2 linked regions of the Variovorax paradoxus genome follow. The protein of the gene in region 1 interacts with the protein of each later gene in a pairwise test. Links are inferred from orthologs where the notes say so. Each region holds a gene or a part of one and is shown in the gene's direction. Other genes may lie near its edges. The genes, in order: acpP and GOQ09_RS16035.

What was found.
Region 2: the proteins of acpP (region 1) and GOQ09_RS16035 interact in binary tests that used the Escherichia coli proteins (3 or more experiments, as listed by UniProt). The link is inferred for Variovorax paradoxus from one-to-one orthologs.

The regions. Positions count from the first base shown.
Region 1 is NZ_CP046622.1:1,537,983-1,548,757, forward strand. Bases 3,765-6,426 are described here. They hold acpP (acyl carrier protein), read left to right. Parts: upstream 3,765-4,806; coding sequence 4,807-5,046; downstream 5,047-6,426. Other genes in these bases: fabD (ACP S-malonyltransferase), read left to right, coding at 3,765-3,932; fabG (3-oxoacyl-ACP reductase FabG), read left to right, coding at 3,960-4,703; fabF (beta-ketoacyl-ACP synthase II), read left to right, coding at 5,143-6,387; GOQ09_RS07135 (hypothetical protein), read left to right, coding at 6,401-6,426. Outside these bases: GOQ09_RS07095 (YceD family protein), read left to right, coding at 1-461; rpmF (50S ribosomal protein L32), read left to right, coding at 608-790; phosphate acyltransferase PlsX, read left to right, coding at 852-1,949; GOQ09_RS07110 (beta-ketoacyl-ACP synthase III), read left to right, coding at 1,949-2,926; more of fabD, read left to right, coding at 2,979-3,764; more of GOQ09_RS07135, read left to right, coding at 6,427-6,883; RNA polymerase sigma factor RpoE, read left to right, coding at 6,893-7,567; GOQ09_RS07145 (sigma-E factor negative regulatory protein), read left to right, coding at 7,585-8,250; GOQ09_RS07150 (MucB/RseB C-terminal domain-containing protein), read left to right, coding at 8,271-9,338; GOQ09_RS07155 (DegQ family serine endoprotease), read left to right, coding at 9,432-10,775. UniProt on the Escherichia coli protein: Carrier of the growing fatty acid chain in fatty acid biosynthesis.
Region 2 is NZ_CP046622.1:3,435,526-3,446,632, forward strand. Bases 4,714-7,707 are described here. They hold GOQ09_RS16035 (YbgC/FadM family acyl-CoA thioesterase), read left to right. Parts: upstream 4,714-5,978; coding sequence 5,979-6,437; downstream 6,438-7,707. Other genes in these bases: nusB (transcription antitermination factor NusB), read left to right, coding at 4,714-4,733; GOQ09_RS16030 (pyridoxal phosphate-dependent aminotransferase), read left to right, coding at 4,786-5,982; tolQ (protein TolQ), read left to right, coding at 6,434-7,156; GOQ09_RS16045 (ExbD/TolR family protein), read left to right, coding at 7,172-7,609. Also shown: type IV pilus modification protein PilV, read right to left, coding at 1-531; bifunctional diaminohydroxyphosphoribosylaminopyrimidine deaminase/5-amino-6-(5-phosphoribosylamino)uracil reductase RibD, read left to right, coding at 696-1,823; GOQ09_RS16010 (riboflavin synthase), read left to right, coding at 1,910-2,575; ribBA (bifunctional 3,4-dihydroxy-2-butanone-4-phosphate synthase/GTP cyclohydrolase II), read left to right, coding at 2,572-3,726; ribH (6,7-dimethyl-8-ribityllumazine synthase), read left to right, coding at 3,733-4,200; more of nusB, read left to right, coding at 4,197-4,713; GOQ09_RS16055 (YgiW/YdeI family stress tolerance OB fold protein), read right to left, coding at 8,604-8,996; dnaE (DNA polymerase III subunit alpha), read right to left, coding at 9,096-11,107.

The DNA.
Region 1 (10,775 bases):
GGCTCGCGCAGGAGCTGGCCGCACCGGCGCCAGAAGCCTTGGTGCACTGGGAGGCGACCGGCGAACAGCGCACCGGCGCCGACGGCAAGGCCGAACCCTGGCTGCACCTGGTGGCCGAAACGACAGTGCCGCTGGTCTGCCAGCGATGCCTGGCACCGGTTGATACGCTTGTTGCATCGGACCGCTGGTTCCGTTTCGTGGCCGACGAGGCCACCGCCGATGCTGAAGACGATGAATCCGAAGAAGACCTGCTCGTCGTGAGCCGCGATTTCGACCTCCACGCCCTCATCGAAGACGAGCTTTTGATGGAAATCCCCGTCATGCCCGTCCACGAGGTGTGCCCCACGCCAATCCAGCTTTCGTCCAGCGACGAGGACTTCAAGGCGGCCGAAGAGGCCAAGCCCAACCCCTTCGCGGTGCTCGATGCGTTGCGCTCGCGCAAGCCGGAAGAGGGCAAGTAGCCCTTTCTCGCAGGCTGGGCTATAATCATGGGCTTCGCGCGCGCCGCCGTGAGCAGCAAGACAGACCAAGGCATTCCATACATGCTGCTGTATTGCCACCGCAAGAGAGCGCATCCACTCACTCACCTAACAGTCCAGGAGCCATCATGGCCGTCCAGCAAAACAAAAAGTCGCCTTCCAAGCGCGGCATGCACCGTTCCCACAATGCGCTGGTCGTGCCCGGCATTGCCGTGGAACCGACCACTGGTGAAACGCACCTGCGTCACCACATCAGCCCGAACGGTTTCTACCGTGGCCGTCAGGTCCTCAAGAACAAGTCCGAAGCCTGATTTCGCATCCCAAGGCCGAGGCCCGAAGCTACTTTTGCTGTAGCGTCGGGCCTTTGTTTTGATGGTTACGTCTTCCTCCCCCGAATCCTCCGCCGCGCCCGCCGCAATCACGCTTGCCGTCGATTGCATGGGTGGCGACCATGGGCCGCGCGTCACGCTTGCGGCCTGCCGCGCGTTTCTCGATCGGCATGTCGAGGCATCGCTGCTGCTGGTTGGCGCACCCGCGGCCCTGGCCAGCTTCGGCGAGCACCCGAGGGCGCGCATCGTTGCCGCCAGCGAAGTGGTGGGCATGGACGACCCGGTCGAAATTGCGCTGCGCAAGAAGAAAGACTCTTCAATGCGCATTGCGATCCAGCAGGTCAAGGACGGTGCCGCCCAAGCTGCCATCTCGGCCGGCAATACGGGTGCGCTGATGGCGATTGCGCGCTACCTGCTCAAGACGCTCGACGGCATCGACCGCCCCGCGATTGCGCCGCAGCTGCCCAACATCAGGGGCGGCGCCACCACGGTGCTCGACCTGGGTGCGAATGTCGATTGCGATGCCGAAGATTTGTTGCAATTTGCCGTGCTCGGCTCCGCGCTGGTCTCCGCGCTCACGGGCAACGAGTCGCCTTCGGTCGGCTTGCTCAATGTGGGCGAAGAAGCCATCAAAGGCAGCGAAACAATCAAAAAAGCAAGCCAACTGCTTCGTGCTGCAGCCAACTCGAAAGATTTGAACTTCTACGGAAACGTGGAAGGCAACGACATTTTCAAGGGAACGACCGACATCGTTGTATGTGACGGTTTTGTCGGCAACGTCGCCCTGAAGGCCAGCGAAGGCGTTGCGTCGATGATCGGCGAGTTCATTCGCGTGGAATTCTCGCGGAGTATTTTCACCAAGGCTGCGGCTATCGTTGCCTATCCGGTGCTAAAAGCTTTTAAAAATCGCCTGGATCACCGTCGATACAACGGCGCAGCCCTGTTGGGCCTGCGCGGGCTGGTTTTCAAGAGCCATGGCTCGGCTGACGAAGTGGCTTTCGGCCATGCGCTGGATCGCGCTTATGATGCCGCTCGCAACAACCTGCTCGATCGCGTGCGGGCCCGCATTGCCCACGCCGCGCCATTGCTCGCGCGGCAGGAGTCGGCGGTGCCAGCGGACGCGACGGCCCTTCACGCTTGATGAGCCCTTATTCACGCATCACCGGCACCGGCAGCTATCTGCCTCCGCGCCGGGTGACCAACGACGACCTTGCCAAGGAATTGGCAACGCGCGGCATCGAAACTTCGAACCAATGGATCGTCGAGCGCACCGGCATCCACGCGCGCCATTTCGCGGCACCCGAGGTAACGAGCAGCGATCTCGGCCTTGAAGCCGCCCGCAGCGCGCTCGAGGCGGCGGGGCGCAAGGCGGAAGAGGTCGACCTGATCATCGTCGCCACGTCGACGCCCGACATGGTGTTTCCGTCGTCGGCCGCCATCCTTCAGAACAAGCTCGGCATCGCCGGCTGCCCGGCGTTCGACGTGCAGGCGGTCTGCAGTGGTTTTGTCTATGCACTGACCGTGGCCGACGCCATGATTCGCACCGGCACTGCGCGTTGCGCACTGGTGGTCGGCGCCGAAGTGTTCTCGCGCATTCTCGATTTCAATGACCGCACCACCTGCGTGCTGTTCGGCGACGGTGCTGGCGCCGTGGTCCTCGAAGCGAGCGAAGAGCCCGGCATCCTGGCGAGCGACCTGCATGCGGACGGCAAGCACGTCGGCATTCTTTGCGTGCCGGGCCATGTGTCCGGGGGCAATGTGCTGGGTACGCCCCTGCTGCACATGGACGGCCAGGCCGTTTTCAAGCTTGCGGTGCGCGTGCTCGAAGAAGCCGCGCGTGCCACGCTCGCAAAGGCAGGCAAGACCGACGCGGACATCGACTGGCTCATTCCGCACCAGGCCAACATCCGCATCATGGAAGGCACGGCCAAGAAACTGAAGCTTCCGCGCGAGAAGCTCATCGTCACGGTCAACGAGCACGGCAATACCTCGGCCGCCTCGATTCCGCTGGCGCTCGACGAAGCCGTGCGCTCCGGCAAGGTGAAAAAGGGCGAAACCGTCATGCTCGAAGGCGTGGGCGGTGGCTTCACCTGGGGCGCGGTGCTATTGAATCTGTAGCGTATTGCGGCGCCCGCGTGGGGCCGCAGTGCGACATGACGCGTTAAAAACAATGAAATCCTTCGCTTTTGTCTTTCCGGGTCAGGGCTCGCAGGCCGTCGGCATGCTCGACGCCTGGGGCGACCATCCGGCCGTTGTCGAAACCCTGCGCGAGGCATCCGAAGCGCTGGGCGAAGACATTGCCGCGCTGATCAAGAACGGCCCCAAGGAAGAGCTGGCGCTCACCACCAACACGCAGCCGGTCATGCTGGTGGCCGGCGTGGCGGCCTGGCGCGCCTGGCTGGCTGAAGGCGGCGCGGCCCCTTCGGTCGTGGCGGGACATTCGCTGGGCGAGTACTCCGCGCTGGTGGCGTCCGGCGTGCTCACGCTGGCGCAAGCCGCGCCGCTGGTGCGGTTTCGTGCGCGAGCAATGCAGCAGGCGGTGCCCGTCGGCACCGGCGCCATGGCCGCCGTTCTCGGTATGGAAGTTGGCAAGGTCGTAGCGGGCTGCGCGGAAGCCACTGCGTCTTTCGGTGCGGGCAGCGCCGAGATCGTCGAGGCGGTGAATTTCAACGACCCGATGCAAACCGTGATCGCAGGCAGCAAGGCGGCCGTCGACAAGGCCTGCGAGGTGCTCAAGGCCAACGGCGCCAAGCGTGCGTTGCTGTTGCCCGTGTCGGCGCCGTTCCATTCGAGCCTGATGAAGCCCGCGGCCGAAGCGCTGCGCGAGAAGCTCAGCACCATCACGCTCGCTCCGCCCCAGATTCCGGTACTCAACAATATCGACGTGGCCGTGGAGACCGATCCGGCCCGCATCCGCGAAGCCCTGGTGCGCCAGGCCGCCGGCCCGGTTCGCTGGGTTGAAAGCGTGCAGGCCTTGAAACTGCGCGGTGTAGCCGCCATCATCGAGTGCGGGCCCGGCAAGGTGCTGGCCGGAATGGTCAAGCGCATCGCCCCCGAGCTCGAAGCCGCGTCGGTGTACGACCCAGCAACGCTCGCGGACTCCCGACAACTGCTCGCCGCCTGAACGGCGAAAGGCCCGGACACTTCTTTTATGAGCATTCCCAAATTTGAAGGGCAAGTAGCCCTGGTCACCGGCGCATCGCGCGGCATTGGCGCAGCCATTGCGCTAGAGCTCGCCCAGCGCGGCCTCAAGGTGGTCGGCACCGGCACCACCGAAGAAGGCGCGGGCAAGATCACTTCGGCGCTCAGCGCCTTCGGCGGCCGCGGCCGCGCACTGGACGTGAACGACGGCGCTGCCGTCGAGGCCCTCATCGATGAGATCGTGAAGGCCTATGGCGCCATCCACGTTCTGGTCAATAACGCCGGCATCACGCGCGATACGCTCGCCATGCGCATGAAGGACGACGACTGGGATGCGGTGCTGGCCACCAATCTCAAGGCTGTGTTCGGTCTTTCGCGCGCCGTGATTCGCCCGATGATGAAGCAGCGCTACGGCCGGATCATCAGCATCACCAGCGTGGTCGGGGCCTCCGGCAATGCCGGCCAGGCCAACTACGCCGCGGCCAAGGCCGGCGTCGCGGGCATGACCCGGGCGCTGGCACGCGAACTCGGCAGCCGCAGCATCACGGTCAACTGCGTTGCCCCGGGTTTCATCGAAACCGACATGACCGCCAGCCTGCCCGAGGCACAGCAACAGGCGCTGCTCCAGCAGATTCCGCTGGGCCACCTGGGCAAGCCGGCCGACATCGCGCATGCAGTGGCGTATCTTGCATCTCCGCAGGCTTCCTATGTGACGGGGCAGGAACTGCACGTCAACGGCGGCATGCACATGTAATTGGCCGCAAGGCGCAATCTTTCCCCGTCCCGGGCGCACGGCAAATGCCACAATGCGCCCGGCTAAAATCCACCGATTACCTACAACCCTCAGAGGGAACCAAATGAGCGATATCGAAGCACGTGTCAAGAAAATCATCGCCGAGCAACTCGGCGTGGAAGAGTCCCAAGTAACGAACGAAAAGGCCTTCGTGGCCGACCTCGGCGCGGACTCGCTCGACACGGTCGAACTGGTGATGGCACTCGAAGACGAATTCGGCATTGAAATTCCGGATGAAGACGCCGAGAAGATCACCACGGTGCAAAACGCCGTCGACTACGCCACCAAGAATCAAAAGGCCTGATCGGGCCGGCTGCAACTGCGACGGCCGGCGGCGCTTCTTTCAAGCCCCGTACGCGCCGCCAGCAGCTGTTCAGCGCTTCCAGAAAGGTTTGCCGGCATGACCAAACGCCGCGTCGTCGTGACCGGACTCGGTTGCATCGCTCCTGTCGGAAACACCGCGACCGAGTCCTGGGCCAACCTGTTGGCCGGGAAGTCGGGCATTGCGAACATCACCGCGTTCGATGCAAGCGCCTTCGCTTGCAAGTTCGCAGGTGAGGTGAAGGGTTTCGACATCACCCAATACATCTCGGAGAAGGAAGCGCGTCACATGGACCGCTTCATTCATCTGGGGCTTGCCGCCGCCATTCAGGCGGTGCAGGACAGCGGACTGCCGACCGGCGAAGCGCTGTCGTACGAAGAAGCCGTGCGCATCGGCTGCAACATCGGCTCGGGCATTGGCGGCCTGCCGATGATCGAAGAGACGCATGGCGAATACGCGACTCGCGGCCCCCGCCGCATTTCGCCGTTCTTCGTGCCGGCTTCGATCATCAACATGATCTCGGGCCACGTGTCCATCAAGTACGGCTTCAAGGGCCCGAACATCGCCGTCGTGACCGCCTGCACCACCGGCCTGCACGCCATCGGCACCTCGGCGCGCATGATCGAGTACGGCGATGCCGACGTCATGATCGCGGGCGGCGCCGAGTCGACTATTTCTCCGCTCGGCATCGGCGGCTTTACCGCGCCGCGCGCGCTGAGCACGCGCAACGACGATCCCGCAACGGCTTCCCGTCCCTGGGACAAGGACCGCGACGGCTTCGTGCTGGGCGAGGGCGCCGGCGTGCTGGTGCTCGAAGAATACGAACACGCCAAGGCGCGCGGCGCCAAGATCTATGCGGAAGTGGCGGGCTTCGGCCTGACCGGCGACGCGTACCACATGACCGCACCCGACGTCGACGGCCCGAGCCGCTCGATGGCCATGGCGCTCGCCAATGCAGGCGTCAATGCCGACCAGGTGCAGTACCTGAATGCCCATGGCACTTCCACGCAGATCGGCGACCTCAACGAGACCAATGCGGTCAAGAGGACTTTCGGCGATCACGCGAAGAAGCTGGTCGTGAACTCGACCAAGTCGATGACCGGCCACTTGCTGGGCGGTGCCGGCGGCATTGAATCGGTGTTCACGGTGCTCGCACTGCATCACCAGAAGAGCCCGCCGACCATCAACATCTTCAACCAGGATCCGGAGTGCGACCTCGACTACTGCGCCAATGTGGCGCGCGATCTCAAGATCGATGTCGCGGTCAAGAACAACTTCGGCTTCGGCGGCACCAACGGCACGCTGGTGTTCAAGCGCGCTTGAGCCTTGCTCTTTCATGCACAGCGCACCGTCGGTGACCTACCCGGTGGGGCGCTCGCGCGGCGCAACCCGGATACTGATAGCCACCTGGGCCCTGGGAGCCTGCTGCGCAGGCCTCTCTTGCTATCTCTTCGATAGTGCCGGCTGGCGCCAGCTGCTCCTGGTTCTGAGTGTTCTGTTTTCAGGCATTGCGGCCGCGCTCGGGCTGCGAAGCGACGGCGCTGGCGTCTTGCACTTCGACGGACTCCATTGGAGCCTCACGGGCACCGACCGGGGCCGCGCCGTCCATGCCGCGCAGGCCTCCGTGGCGCTCGATCTTCAGTCGCTGCTGCTGGTTCGGCTGAGCCAGCCGGGCCGCGCCGCACGTTGGATATGCATCGAACAGCGCGCCATGCCGGAGCGCTGGCGCGATCTGCGCCGTGCGGTATATTCGCGCCCCCCGTCCGCGTCGCCTGCCGGCGAGCCTTGGCGGGCGACCGTGCCGGCCGACGCGCCCTGAATCTCCCCGATGACCACTTCTCCGCCGCCAGTGCCACCGGACTCCGGCTTGACCGATGTGTCCGTCGAGGCACCGCGCCCAGGTGAGGTCGATCTCCAGCTCGTCCAGCGGACGGTTGCGGGCGACCAGAAGGCGTTCGAGCTGCTGGTCATCAAATACCAGCGCCGGATCGAGCGCCTGATCGGGCGCATGGTGCGCGATGTCGACCTGGTCGAGGATATCGCGCAGGAAACCTTCATCCGGGCCTACCGGGCGCTTCACCAGTTCCGTGGCGATGCCCAGTTCTACACCTGGCTTTACCGGATCGCGGTCAACACCGCCAAGAAGGCGCTGGTCGACATGAAGCGCGACCCCACCATTTCCGAAAGCGCCCTGCGGCCGTCTTCTGAAGAAGACGATGAAACTTACCGCCCCGGAAACGAACCAATCAGCGACGAGACCCCCGAATCGGTGCTGGCGGCAAACGAAATCGCCAGCGTTGTCGAAGCGGCCATGGAAGCGCTGCCTGCCGAGTTGCGGCAGGCTGTCACCCTCCGCGAAATCGAGGGCATGAGTTACGAAGAGATTGCCGAGGTCATGGATTGCCCTATCGGCACGGTGCGTTCGCGTATTTTCCGGGCGCGCGAGGCCATTTCGGCCAGGGTCAAACCGCTGCTGGACAACCAGTCAGGCAAGCGTTGGTAGGTAAGCAGGTGAATGAAATGAATCAGACGATGACGGCTCGTGAACAGGTGTCCGCACTGGCGGACGGTCATTTGCAGGGCGACGACTTCGCGCGGGCCATCGAAGCCGTCTGCGCCGAAGACGATGCGCGCGCCGCCTGGCGTTCCTATCACGTGGTGGGCGACGTTCTGCGCTCGGGTGCCCACGCGCCTTGCAGCGACAGCGACGCGTTCCTGACCCGATTCCAGCAGCGCCTTGCGGCCGAGCCCGTGGTTGCGACCCCGGTCCTGGCGCCGGTAACGGCCACCAAGGTGGTCACGCTGCAGCGCAGGGCCGACGCCGCCAACGAGCCGGTGTTCCGCTGGAAGCTGGTGGCAGGCGCCGCGTCGCTGGTGGCCGTGGCTGCCATCAGCTGGACATTGGTGGGCAACGGAGCGGGCTTCCCGTCTTCCGGGGCGCAGATCGCGGCGCAGCAGCAACCGGCCGCCAATTCGGTGCTGGCGGCTGCAGCGGTCAACGGCCAGTCGCCTGCCGCCACCACGCTGACGCCGACTCGCGTGGTGGTCGGCAACGGCAGCGCCCAGGTCATGCTGCGCGATCCGCGGCTCGACCAATTGCTCGAGGCGCACCAGCAAGCCGGCGGCGCTTCGCAGATGCCTTCGGGCTTCTTGCGCAACGCGACCTTCGAGGGGCCCACGCGCTGATTGCGCGCCTGTCGCTCCCAATGACCGTTCAGATGCCGATCTCCGTACGTGCGTTCGCGCTGGTGTTCACTGCTTTCTGCCTGGCGCAAGTCGCCATCGCACAGACCCGTTCGGGTCCGATGAATGCAAAGGGAGCAGCCTCGGCGCAAGCCGGCGACGCTCCGCCGGCCATGGGTGTGGTTGAGTGGCTTCAGCGCATGCACACCGGAGCGCGGCAACGCAACTACGTTGGCACTTTTGTGGTTTCGGCGGCGGGCGGCGATTTGTCGAGCGCGCGCATCTGGCATGTGCGAGAGGGCGACCTGCAGATCGAACGCATCGAAGCCCTCTCGGGGCCGCCGCGCTCGACATTCAGGCGCAACCACCACGTCATGACCTTCCTGCCCGAGGCAAAGGTCGTGAAGGTCGAAAAGCGCGAAAACCTCGACCTTTTCCCCAACCTGCCCGACAAGCCGGATTCGTCGATTGGCGACTTCTACGACGTCCGGGCCGTCGGCAAGGACCGCGTGGCGGGCTTCGATGCCGATGTGGTGCAGCTGGTGCCGCATGACACCTTGCGCTTCGGCTATCGCATCTGGAGCGAGCGCCGCTCCGGCCTCGTCATCAAGCTGCAGACCGTGGACGGCGATTCACGCGTGGTCGAGCAATCGGCGTTTTCCGAATTGCAGCTCGATGCCCCGGTCAAGGCGCAGGCCCTCGCGCAGATGATGACCAATACAAGCGGTTACCGCATCGAGAAGCTCGAGCTCGAGCGCACCAGCGCGCAAGACGAAGGCTGGGTTCTCAAGACGCCGGTGGCCGGTTTCAAGCCGCGCAGCTTCTATCGGCGCCCGGCGGGCGGCGACAAGACGGGGCAGGACCGCACCGTTCAGTGGACCTTCTCCGATGGCCTCGCTTCGGTGTCGCTTTTCATCGAGCGCTACGATGAAAAGCGCGCACCGCGCGACGGCGTGCTGACCATTGGTGCAACCAACGCCATTCGCCGGCGATTGCCCGAGCCGGCAAGCGACTGGTGGCTCACCGCCGTGGGCGAGGTGCCACAGCAGACGCTAAATGCTTTTGCCCAAAGTCTCGCGCGCACGCGCTGACCTGACGCGCATGCGCAAGTGGCGCTGAACCAAGTCCGCATCACAGACTCATAGCTCTTCTTTTGGTCGCTCTGTTCTTTTGAAAGAAAACCGATGATGTTCAAAGTCGAGGGACACAAGCTTCGTTCCTATCTCTTCGCATTCGGCCTGGCCTGTTCGGCCAGCGTGGGTTTCCTGCCGGCCACCTCGGCCGTTGCCCAGACGCCCCAGACACCGCAAGCGCGCGGCTTGCCCGACTTCGCCGATCTGGTCGAGCAGGTGGGGCCTGCAGTGGTCGGGATCCGCACCGTCGAAAAGGTTTCCACCCGCAGTGGCGGCGGTGGAGAAATGGACGAGGAAATGCAGGAGTTCTTCCGGCGCTTCTTCGGGCAGCCGCTGCCCGGCAATCCGCGCCCGGGCCCGCGTCCGAACCGGCCGCAGCCCCAGGAAGAAGAGCGTCCGCGCGGCGTGGGCTCGGGCTTCATCCTGACCGCGGACGGCTATGTGATGACCAATGCCCACGTCATTGAGGATGCGTCGGAGATTCTGGTCACCCTCACCGACAAGCGCGAGTTCAAGGCCAAGCTGATCGGCGCCGACAAGCGCAGCGACGTCGCGGTGGTCAAGATCGAGGCCACGGGGCTTCCCGTGGTGAAGGTCGGCGACATCTCGAAGCTGCGCGTCGGCGAATGGGTGATGGCCATCGGCTCGCCCTTCGGGCTGGAGAACACCGTTACTGCCGGCATCGTGAGCGCGAAACAGCGCGACACCGGCGACCTGGTGCCCCTGATCCAGACCGACGTGGCCATCAACCCCGGCAACTCGGGCGGGCCGCTTATCAACCTGCGCGGCGAGGTGGTCGGCATCAACAGCCAGATCTACTCGCGCTCCGGCGGCTACATGGGCATTTCGTTCTCGATCCCGATCGACGAGGCAATCCGCGTCAGCGACCAGTTGCGCACCACGGGCCGTGTCTCGCGCGGCCTGATCGGCGTGACCATCGGCTCGGTCTCGAAGGACGTGGCAGAGTCTCTTGGCCTCGGCAAGGCGCGCGGCGCCGTGGTGAGCAGCGTGGTGCCGGGCTCGGCGGCCGACAAGGCCGGTGTGCGCGAAGGCGACATCATCACCAAGTACGGCGACAAGGTCATCGAAACGCCGAGCGATCTCTCGCGTTCGGTGGCCAGCACCAAGCCGGGCGTGAAGAGCACGCTCACCGTATTCCGCAACGGCAGCTCGCGTGAACTTTCGATCACCGTTGCAGAGGGCGACCCCGAAGCCAAGCCTTCGAGCAAGCGCCAGTCGGACCGCGAGGAGCCGCAGGCCAAGCCGTCGTCCACCGCCGGAAAGGCGATCGGCCTTGTGGTCAGCGACCTTACCGACGCGCAGAAGAAGGAGCTCAAGGCGCGCGGCGTGCGTATCGACGCGGCGACCGATGCCGCCGCGCGGGCCGGTCTGCGT
Region 2 (11,107 bases), 1.9 Mb from region 1 along the record:
CTGCGGCTTGCCGTCGTGCTTCGCGTCCACGGCGTCGGCGTGCGGCACCCAGCCGAGCTTGACGACCACATTGCGGCCGGAACCACTGCACGGCCACGCGTATTCGCCGGCCGACGCGTTCCAAGGGTGGTCATCGAAGCACACGCTCAGGCGGGCACCGGGCAATGCCTTGGCAACGCGGCGCTTCCACTCGCCCATGTCCCAGGCCGCCAGGCTTTCGGGATCGCAAGCCGCGCCTGCCGCCGCGCACCCGCCCGGGGCGGCGCCAGTGCCGGCATCCTCGGTCCAGTTGGCGACAAGATAGGTATTGGCCGCGTCGTTCCTTGCCGCCACACCCGGGTTCATTCGAACCTTTTCGGAAAGGTCGCGAGCGAGGTTGACTGCCGCAGCGAATGTTGCGGCTTCCTTGCCCGTGCGCACAGCCGTGAGCAGCATGCCGATGGAGCCGAGCAAACCGACGCTCAGCACCGCGATGGAAACGAGCACCTCCACGAGCGAAAAGCCCGTGGCGGCCTGCCTTGATGTAGCCATTTTTCGATGTCCTCCCCGTCCTGCAACTTCGGTTGCTTCTTTATTCCTGCATCGAAACTGGAGCGTAGAGGCGGCTCTCTGCAGGCCGTTTGCCGTTCATCCGCTTTTGACCGCCGCTCGTATGATCCAGCGGCTCCGGTGTTAAATAATTCTTCTCGCAGCCCATGCCCTCCCCCGAACAAGACGCGCAGCACATCGCCACCGCATTGCGCCTGGCTTCCGACGCGCTGTTGCTGACCGATCCGAACCCGCGCGTGGGTTGCGTGCTGTGCGATGCAGACGGCCGCGTGCTGGGCCAGGGCCACACGCAGCAAGCCGGCGGGCCGCATGCCGAAGTGATGGCGCTGCGCGACGCCGCGGCCAAGGGCCACTCGGTTGCAGGCGCCACGGCCTACGTCACGCTCGAGCCCTGCTCGCACCACGGGCGTACCGGTCCCTGCTGCGACGCGCTGATCGCGGCCGGCATCGGCAGGGTCGTGGCATCGCTTGCAGACCCGAACCCGCTGGTCGCCGGACAGGGCTTCGCCCGGCTGCGGGCGGCCGGCACCGAGGTGCAAACCGGCCCTGGCGCCGCGGAATCGCGCGAGCTCAACATCGGTTTCTTCAGCCGCATGGTCCGCAAGCTGCCTTGGGTGCGTCTCAAGGTGGCGGCCTCGCTCGACGGCAAGACGGGCCTTGCCAACGGGGTGAGCCAATGGATCACCTCCGAAGCGGCCCGAGCCGACGGCCACGCGTGGCGCGCCCGTGCCAGCGCAGTGTTGACCGGTGTGGGCACCGTGCTCGAAGACAACCCCCGGCTCGACGTGCGCATGGTCGAAACGCCGCGCCAGCCGCATCTGGTGATCGTCGACAGCCATTTGCAGACCCCGCCTGACGCTCATGTTTTCATAGCAGGCCGCCCAGTGTGGATTTACGCAGCCGTCCGCGACGAAGCCCGCGCTGCCGCCCTGGAAGCACGCGGCGCCACCGTCACCTGCCTGCCCAATGCCGCGGGCAAGGTCGATCTGGCCGCCATGCTGCAAGACCTGGCAGCGCGCGGCGTCAACGAACTGCACGTCGAGGCCGGCCACAAGCTCAACGGCTCGCTCATCCGGGAAGGCTGCGTCGACGAATTGCTGGTCTACCTGGCGCCCAAGCTGATCGGCAGCGGCCTCGACATGGCGAGCCACCTGCACGCCGAAGGGCCACTCACCTCGCTGGAGGGCGCGCTGGCGCTCGAATTCAAGTCTGTGCAGATGCTCGAGCCCGACCTGCGGATCGTGTCACGGGTGCGCGGGCGCGACAGCTTCTAGCGTCCAGCCTCGGCGACCGGAGGCGGATTGCACGGCCAAAGCGCCGCGGAAAGGCCGAGGGCCCCCGCATCTGCGAAAATGTGCAAATGTTCACCGGAATCATCACCGGCGTGGGGCGCATCGCCGCCATCCACGACCTCGGCCCCTCCTCCTCCTACGGCAAAAGACTCGGCATTTCGGTGCCCAACGGATATCTCGACGATGTAGGCCTCGGTGACAGCATCGCGCTCAACGGCGCCTGCATGACCGTGACCACGCTCGATCCGGCGCAGCAGCTGTTCACCATCGACATTTCCGCCGAATCGCTCGACAAGACCGCCGGCCTCACCGAGCAAGGCGCCCGCATCAACCTCGAGAAGGCGCTGCGCGCCAGCGACCGGCTGGGCGGGCACATCGTGTCGGGCCATGTGGACGGCATCGGCATGGTGAGCCACTTTGCGCCCGTGGGCGAAAGCTGGGAACTGCGCGTGGTCGCACCGCCCGCATTGGCGCGCTTTCTGGCCTACAAGGGCTCGATCACGATCAACGGCGTGAGCCTTACGGTCAACAGCGTGAGCGACATCGAAGACGGCGCGGAAATCAGCATCAACCTGATCCCGCACACCGTCGAAAACACCTCCCTCGGCAGCCTCCAGGCCGGCTCGAAGGTCAATCTCGAAATCGATACCGTGGCGCGCTACGTGGAGCGCATGCTCCAGGCCGGCGTCCTGGTGCCAACTCCTTCCACGTATTCCAAGGACACCGCCGAATGAACGCCTCCGTCACCCCCATCGGCGCGCCCCGCGGCTCGCGGGCACCCGCGCCGATTTCCCCGGTCGAGGAGATCGTGGCCGAGCTCGCCGCCGGCCGCATGGTGATCCTGGTGGACGAGGAAGACCGTGAGAATGAAGGCGACATCGTCATCGCGGCGGACCACATCACGCCCGAGGCGATCAACTTCATGGCCCGCCATGCGCGCGGGCTGATCTGCCTCACGCTTTCGCGCGAAATGTGCGAGCGGCTGCAGCTGCCGCCCATGGTGTCCCGCAACGGCGCCAAGCATTCGACCGCCTTTACCGTTTCGATCGAAGCGGCCGAAGGCGTGACCACCGGCATCTCGGCCGCCGACCGCGCCCGCACTGTGCAGGCCGCCGTGGCGCGCAATGCCGTGGCCAGCGACCTGGTGCAGCCGGGCCATATCTTTCCGCTGCAGGCGGTGGACGGCGGCGTGCTGATGCGCGCCGGCCATACCGAAGCCGGCTGCGACCTCGCAGCCATGGCCGGCTGCTCGCCCGCCTCGGTGATCTGCGAGGTGATGAACGAAGACGGCACCATGGCGCGCCTCCCCGACCTGCAGATTTTTGCGGCCGAGCACGGGCTCAAGATCGGCACCATTGCCGCGCTCATCGAGCACCGCAGCCGCACTGAATCGCTGGTCGAAAAAGTCGGCTGCCGCGAAATCCAGACCGCGTGGGGCAGCTTTACCGCCCACGCCTTCACCGACAAGCCCAGCCGCGGCGTGCATCTTGCGCTGGTGCGCGGCAAGTGGCAGCCGGACGATGTGGTGTCGGTGCGCGTGCACGAGCCGCTTTCGGTCCTCGACGCGCTCGAAATCAACCGCTCGCTGCATTCCTGGAGCCTTGACGCCAGCCTCGCGCACATCGCGAATGAAGGCAAGGGCGTGGCCGTGCTGCTGAACTGCGGCGAAACCGCCGGCGAGCTGCTCGCCCAGTTCGACGGCACCGCGCGCCCCGCGCAAGCCCCCGAGCGCGGCCGCATGGACCTGCGCAGCTACGGCATCGGCGCGCAAATCCTGCGCGAATGCGGCGTGCACAAGATGAACCTGCTCGGCACGCCCCGCCGCATGCCGAGCATGGCCGCAGGCTACGGCCTCGAAATTGCCGGCTACCTCACGAAAGACTGACAAGACATGCAAGGTGCAAACAAGGGAGCGGATGCAAAGCCGCTCGACGGAAAAGGGCTGCGCATCGGCATCGTCCAGGCACGCTTCAACGCCGACATCACGGACGCGCTGGCCGCGGCCTGCCTCGCCGAGCTCGAAAAGCTGGGCGTGGCGGCGGACGACATTCACCATGTGCAGGTCCCCGGCGCACTCGAAGTGCCCGTGGCCCTGCAGGCCATGGCCGTGCGCGGCGGCTACCACGCGCTCGTGGCGCTGGGCTGCATCATTCGCGGAGAAACCTACCACTTCGAACTGGTGGCCAACGAATCGGGCGCGAGCGTGAGCCGCATCGCGCTCGACCATCGCATTCCCATCGCCAACGCGATCCTCACGACCGAAAACATGGAGCAAGCCATTGCCCGCCAGACCGACAAGGGCCGCGATGCGGCCCAGGTGGCGGTCGAGATGGCGCAATTGCTGGCCTCCCTCAAATGACCGAAGACAACAACAAGACAGCAGGCGCCAAGCCGCGCCAGGCACGCACCGGCCTCACCAGCACGGGCGCACGCAAGGCTTCGGCCAAGTCGAATCGCAGCCGCGCGCGCGAATTTGCGCTGCAGGCGCTCTACCAGCATCTGGTGGGCCGCAACGACGCGGCTGCCATCGACCAGTTCACGCGCGACCTCGCGGGCTTCCACAAGGCCGACGCCGCGCATTACGACGCGCTGCTGCACGGTGCCATCGAAGGCGCTGAGCAGCTCGACGCGCTGATCCGCCCGCTGCTGGACCGCAAGTTCGAAGAGATATCGCCCATCGAGCACGCCGTGATGTGGATCGGCGTGTACGAGTTTCAGCACTGCCTGGACGTGCCATGGCGCGTGGTGCTCAACGAATGCATCGAGCTTGCCAAGGAATTCGGCGGCACGGACGGCCACAAGTATGTGAACGCCGTGCTCAACGGCCTGGCGCCGCAACTGCGCGCGGCCGAGGTGGAGGCCGATCGCACTTCCGGCAAGGCTAGAACGTGAGGAGCGCCGCCCGGCCGCCCGAAGGCGCGCAGCGCCGTAGCTTGGGGGTGCAATGAGAATCTCGGCGCGCGCACAGCGCATCGAACCGTTCTACGTGATGGAGGTTGCCAAGGCCGCCGGCGTGCTGGCGCGCGAGGTGGCCCATACCGACCGGCCGATGATCTTCCTGAACATCGGCGAGCCCGACTTCACCGCGCCGCCGCTGGTGCAGGAAGCCGCCGCACGCGCGGTGCGCGCCGGTGCCACGCAGTACACGCAGGCGACCGGACTCGACCATCTGCGCGAGCGCATCAGCGGCTGGTATGCGCAGCGCTTCGGCGTCGACGTGCCCGCACGCCGCATCGTGGTGACGGCCGGCGCATCGGCCGCGCTGCAATTGGCCTGCCTCGCGCTCATCGAATCGGGCGACGAGATCCTGCTGCCCGACCCGAGCTATCCCTGCAACCGCCATTTCGTGAGCGCCGCGGATGGCACCGCGGTGATGATCCCGACCACGGCCGACGAGCGCTTCCAGCTCACCGCCGCCAAGGTCGAAGCCGCGTGGACCGACAAGACGCGCGGCGTGCTGCTCGCCTCGCCTTCCAACCCCACGGGCACCTCGATTGCGTCCGACGAGCTGCGCCGCATCCACAACGTGGTGTCGCAGCGCGGCGGCATCACGCTGATCGACGAGATCTACCTCGGGCTTTCGCACGACGATGCCTTTGGGCAGACGGCCTTGGCCATCGACGACAACGTCATCAGCATCAACAGCTTCAGCAAATACTTCAACATGACCGGCTGGCGCCTTGGCTGGCTGGTGGTGCCCGAAGCGCTGGTGCCCGTGGTCGAGCGGCTGGCGCAAAACCTCTTCATCTGCCCCAGCACCGTGTCGCAATACGCGGCGCTGGCCTGCTTCGAGGATGCGAGCATTGCCGAATACGAACGCCGCCGCGCCGAGTTCAAGGCGCGCCGCGACTGGTTCATTCCGCAGCTCAATGCGCTGGGCCTCAACGTGCCCGTGGTGCCCGACGGCGCCTTCTATGCCTGGGCCGACTGCACCAGCGTGGCCGAGAAGCTCGGCATTTCGGGCAGCTGGGATTTCGCCTTCGAAACCATGAAGCGCGCCCACGTGGCCGTGACCCCGGGGCGCGATTTCGGCACCGCCGAAACCGGCAAGTTCGTGCGCTTTTCCACCGCCAGCTCGATGGCCCATCTCGAGGAATCCATCGAACGCCTGCGGGCCATGATCGCGAACCCGGCCCCATGAGCTACGCGTTTCCCATCCGCGTGTACTGGGAGGACACCGATGCCGGCGGCATCGTGTTCTACGCCAACTACCTCAAGTTCATGGAGCGCGGGCGCACCGAATGGCTGCGCTCGCTGGGCGTGGAGCAGCGAAAGCTGCGCGAGGAAACCGGTGGCCAGTTCGTGGTGAGCGAAACGCAGCTCAAATACCATCGCCCCTCCCGCCTCGACGACGAACTGCTGGTTACAGCCGATCTCCGACAAATGGGTACGGCGTCGTTGATAATCGGTCAGCAGGTGCTATCAAAAACAGAGCAAGAACGAACAGGCGCCCCGGCGCCCGTCCTTCTGTGCGAAGGCACCATCCGCATCGGCTGGGTGGACGCCACCACATTGCGCCCCGCGCGCATACCGACCCAAGTTTCGGGAACCCTCGAGCGCTCCGGCGGCTCCATGACTCAACCTTTCAAGCCATGAACCAAGACCTCTCGATCATCAATCTCCTCCTCCACGCGAGCTTCGTGGTCCAACTGGTCGTGCTGCTGCTCGTGATCGTCTCGATTGCGAGCTGGGCCGCGATCATCCGCAAATACTTTGCGCTGCGCCGCATGCGCGCGCTGAACGACGACTTCGAACGCGAGTTCTGGTCGGGCACCAGCCTGAACGAACTGTTCGCATCGGCCGCGCAAAACGCCAAGTTCGCCGGGCCCATGGAGCGCATCTTCGCTTCGGGCATGCGCGAATACCAGAAGCTGCGCGAACGCCACGTGAGCGACGCCAGCACGCTGCTGGACGGCGCCCGCCGCGCCATGCGCGCGAGCTTCCAGCGCGAACTCGATGCGGCCGAGCAGAACCTGTCGTTCCTGGCCACCGTGGGCTCGGTATCGCCGTATGTCGGCCTCTTCGGCACGGTCTGGGGCATCATGCATGCCTTCACCGGCCTGGCCGCGCTCGCTCAGGTAACGCTGGCCACCGTGGCGCCCGGCATCGCCGAAGCACTGGTGGCCACGGCCATCGGCCTATTCGCCGCCATTCCCGCGGTGGTGGGCTACAACCGCTTCGCGCGCGAGATCGACAAGATCGCCATCGCGCTCGAAACCTATATCGAGGAGTTCTCGAACATCCTGCAGCGCAATCTCTCGGCCCACCCGGCCGCGAGCGCGACGGCAGCTTCGGCGACTCCGGGCAACCGCTGAACGGAGGCCGAGCGCATGCCCGCCGTTTCATCCCGAGGCCGAGGCCGCCGCACGATCAACGAGATCAACATGGTCCCGTTCATCGACGTGATGCTGGTGCTGCTGATCATCTTCATGGTCACCGCGCCGCTCATCACGCCGAGCGTGATCAACCTGCCCTCGGTAGACCGTGCCAACAAGCAACCCGACAAGCCCATCGAGATCGTCATCAAGAGCGACGACGAAGTGCAGATCAAGAAAGACCCGTCCACCGGCAGCGGCGGCGCGTCGATTCCCATGACCCAGATCGGCTCCGCGGCCAAGACCGCCCAGGGCGGCGACGACCAGCGCCCCGTGGTCATCAGCGCCGACAAGTCCGTCAAGTACGAAACCGTCGTGAAGGCGATGAACCAGCTCAAGCGCAGCGGCATCGAGCGCGTGGGCCTGTCCGTCACCACCACGGGCGGCAAATAAGGCATGTCGCTCGCCCTGGATCGCCCCGAGTTCGCACCACCGCCGCAGCGCGGCACGCCGCGCGCGGTGCTGCTCGCATTGGTCGCGCATGCGCTCCTGATCGCGGCGCTGACGTGGGGAGTGCGCTGGCGCAGCGACCCCGACGAAGGCGCGGTCGATGCGGAGCTGTGGTCTTCCACGGTGCAGCAGGCCGCGCCGCGCCTGTCCGCACCGCAAGCGCCCACGCCCGCTCCCGCACCACCGCCGCCCGCTCCCCCCGCCGCCGCCTCCTCCACCCCAGGTGAAGGCTCCCGAACCCGCACCGCCGCCGCGCGCGCCGGACATCGCACTCGAACGCGAGAAGAAGCTCAAGGAAGAAAAAGAGCAGAAAGAGCGCGAGCTGGAGCGCCAGCAACAGCAGCGCAAGAAAGAGCTCGAAGCCAAGCAGCGCGCGGAAGACGAAGCCGAGCGCAAGAAGGCCCAGCAGCAAAAGCTCGCCGAGCAGCAGAAGAAGCAGCAGGAAGTCGAGGCCAAGCAGGCCGAAGCGAAGAAACAGCAGCAGGAAGCGGCAGCCAAGCAGGCCGCCGCCGACCGCGCCGCAACGCTCAAGCGCATGCAGGGTTTGGCGGGCGCCAGCGGCAGCGACGATTCCAAGGGCACCGCCCTGCGTTCGTCCGGACCGTCGAGCGGCTATGCGGGGCGCATTGCAGCCGCCGTTCGTCCGAACATCACCTTCCCCGATGCGGAGACGGTCAATGGCAACCCGGCCGCCGAATTCGAAGTGAATCTAGCGCCCGACGGCACCATCGTCGGCGTCAAGCTGACCCGATCGAGCGGATTGCCCAGCTGGGACGAAGCCGCCGAACGCGGCCTGCGCAAGACCGACAAGCTGCCGCGCGACACCGACGGGCGCATCTTCCCGTCGCTGATCGTCTCGCTTCGGCCCAAGCGCTAGGGTTGAGATCTCGCTGCCTTCGGTGCCTGCGCGCCGAAGGCAGCGAAGCGCTGGAGCTCTTTACTTTGCCGCCGCGACGCTCAGCCGCTTGACGTCGAGCTCGGCCTTGTTGCCCACCAGATCCTTGTCGAACTCGCCCGAAATCTCGACGCGCACCTTGTCGTCGATCTTCACGCCTGGCGGAAAGTGCTTGGCGTCGATTTCCACCTTCATGCGGCCGGTGTCGTCGGCAAAGGTGTAGTGCTCGCCGCCATCATGCGAAACGATGAAGCCGCGCAGCGTGGCGTGCTGATCGTCCTTGCCGGTGTCGAGCAGTTGCTTGACGGTCATCGTCTGCACCGTGCTCGGGCCTGCGTACTGCGCAAATGCCGGCGAAAGGGGCAGCACCAGCGCGAGCGACATGCCGAGGGCCAGTGTGGCTTTCTTCAGGGTCCTGGTGTTGGTATGGGTCATGGCAATCGTTCCTCCTTTGAACAGCCTGGTTTACAAAGAAACAGATGGACAACCCCCGGCATCCGAATGTTCCCCTGAGGAACATCCGGCGCCTCTCGCTCACTCGTAGACGACCGAGGCTTTTCCGGCTTCGGCCTGCGCCGTCCAGCTTGCCAGCGCGGCATCGGTCGGAAAGAACTTGGCGCGCTCACCAAGCTGCAGTTCGACCTGCGCGCCGCCCCGCGCCATCGAAAGACGCACCGGCAGCCCCTGCACCAGGTCGCCGTGTTCGCTTTGCTCGGTACGCGGCGGAAAATCTTTCACCAGGCGTGCGATGTCCGGCGCCTTGCCGTTGACCGCCACCCGCAGGAATTTGCCGAAGCGGCAGCGCGCAGTAGCCAGGTCCCACACCTGCTGCACCTGAAAACGCGCCTCGAAACCGCCGCGGCCGGGCTGCAGCCGGCCGCTCACGATCACCAGCTCGTCGTCCTTCAGCGTGTTGCGGTTCGCGTTGATCAGCGCCTCGTCGGCGGTCGCGTCGATGGAGTCCGACTTGTCGTCGAGCTTGAAGATCGCCAGGCGACCGCGCTGGCCGTTGATCACGCGGAAGTCGCTCACGATGCCCGCAATCACCTGCTGCTCGCGGGTGTCCATCAGGTCGCCGATCTCGCGCTTGCAGAAGCGCCGCACCTCGTGCGACACCTCGTCGAACAGATGGCCCGAGAGGTAGAAGCCCACGGCCGTTTTCTCGTAGGTGAGCCGCTCCTTCACGCCCCAGGGCGTGGCGTCCACCAGTTCGGGCTCCTGCGTGGCCGAGCCGTGCTCGCTGTCGCCGAAGATGTCGACCTGGGCCGCGTTGGCTTCGGTGGCCACCGCGAACTCGAAGGCGCGGTCAACCGAGGCGATGAGCGAGGCGCGGTTCTGCTGAATGGCATCGAACGCGCCGGCCTTGATGAGCGCTTCGACCGTGCGCTTGTTGATGCGCTGGCGGTCGATGCGCACGCAAAAATCGAACAGGCTCTTGAACGGACCGCCCTCTTCGCGCGCCCGCACAATGGCCTCCACCGCAAGCTGTCCCGTGCCCTTGACGGCCCCCAGGCCGTAGCGAATCACCTTGTCGGTGACGGGTTCAAAGCGGTAGTTGCCGCGGTTCACGTCCGGCGGCTCGAACGTGATGCCGAAGTTTTTCTGCGCGTCCTCGAACAACACCTTGAGCTTGTCGGTGTCGTCCATTTCCACGGTCATGTTGGCGCAGAAGAACTCGGCCGTGTAATGAACCTTGAGCCAGCCCGTGTGGTACGCCAGCAGCGAATAGGCGGCCGCGTGCGACTTGTTGAAGCCGTAGCCCGCGAACTTCTCCATCAAGTCGAAGATCTCGTCGGCCTTGTCCTGCGGAATGCCGTGCGTCTTGAGCGCGCCCGCTCGGAACTTCTCGCGGTGCTCGGCCATCTCCTCGAGCTTTTTCTTGCCCATGGCGCGGCGCAGCAGGTCGGCGCCGCCGAGCGAGTAGCCGCCCAGGATCTGCGCGGTCTGCATCACCTGCTCCTGGTAGACCATGATCCCGTAGGTTTCGGAGAGCATCTCGGCCACGGCCGGGTGCGGGTACTCCACCTCTTCGCGGCCGTGCTTGCGCGCCACGAAGCTCGGAATCAGGTCCATCGGGCCCGGCCGGTACAGCGCGTTGAGCGCAATCAGGTCTTCAAGGCGCGTGGGCCGCGCATCCTTCAGCATGCCCTGCATGCCGCGGCTTTCAAACTGGAACACCGCTTCCGTCTTGCCCTCGGAAAAGAGCTTGTAGGTCTCGCGGTCGTCCAGCTTGATGTTCTCGTAGGCAAAGTTCTCCTGGCCCTTGTGGCGCTTGACGATGAACTCTTTCGCAATCTCGAGGATGGTGAGCGTGGCCAGGCCCAGAAAGTCGAACTTCACGAGGCCGATGGCCTCCACGTCGTCCTTGTCGTATTGGCTCACGGCCGAGTCGCTGCCGGGCTGCTGGTACAGCGGGCAAAAATCGGTGAGCTTGCCGGGCGCAATCAGCACGCCGCCCGCGTGCATGCCGATGTTGCGGGTCATGCCTTCGAGCTTTTGCGCAAGCTCCACCAGCATGCGCACTTCTTCTTCCTTCTCGATGCGGG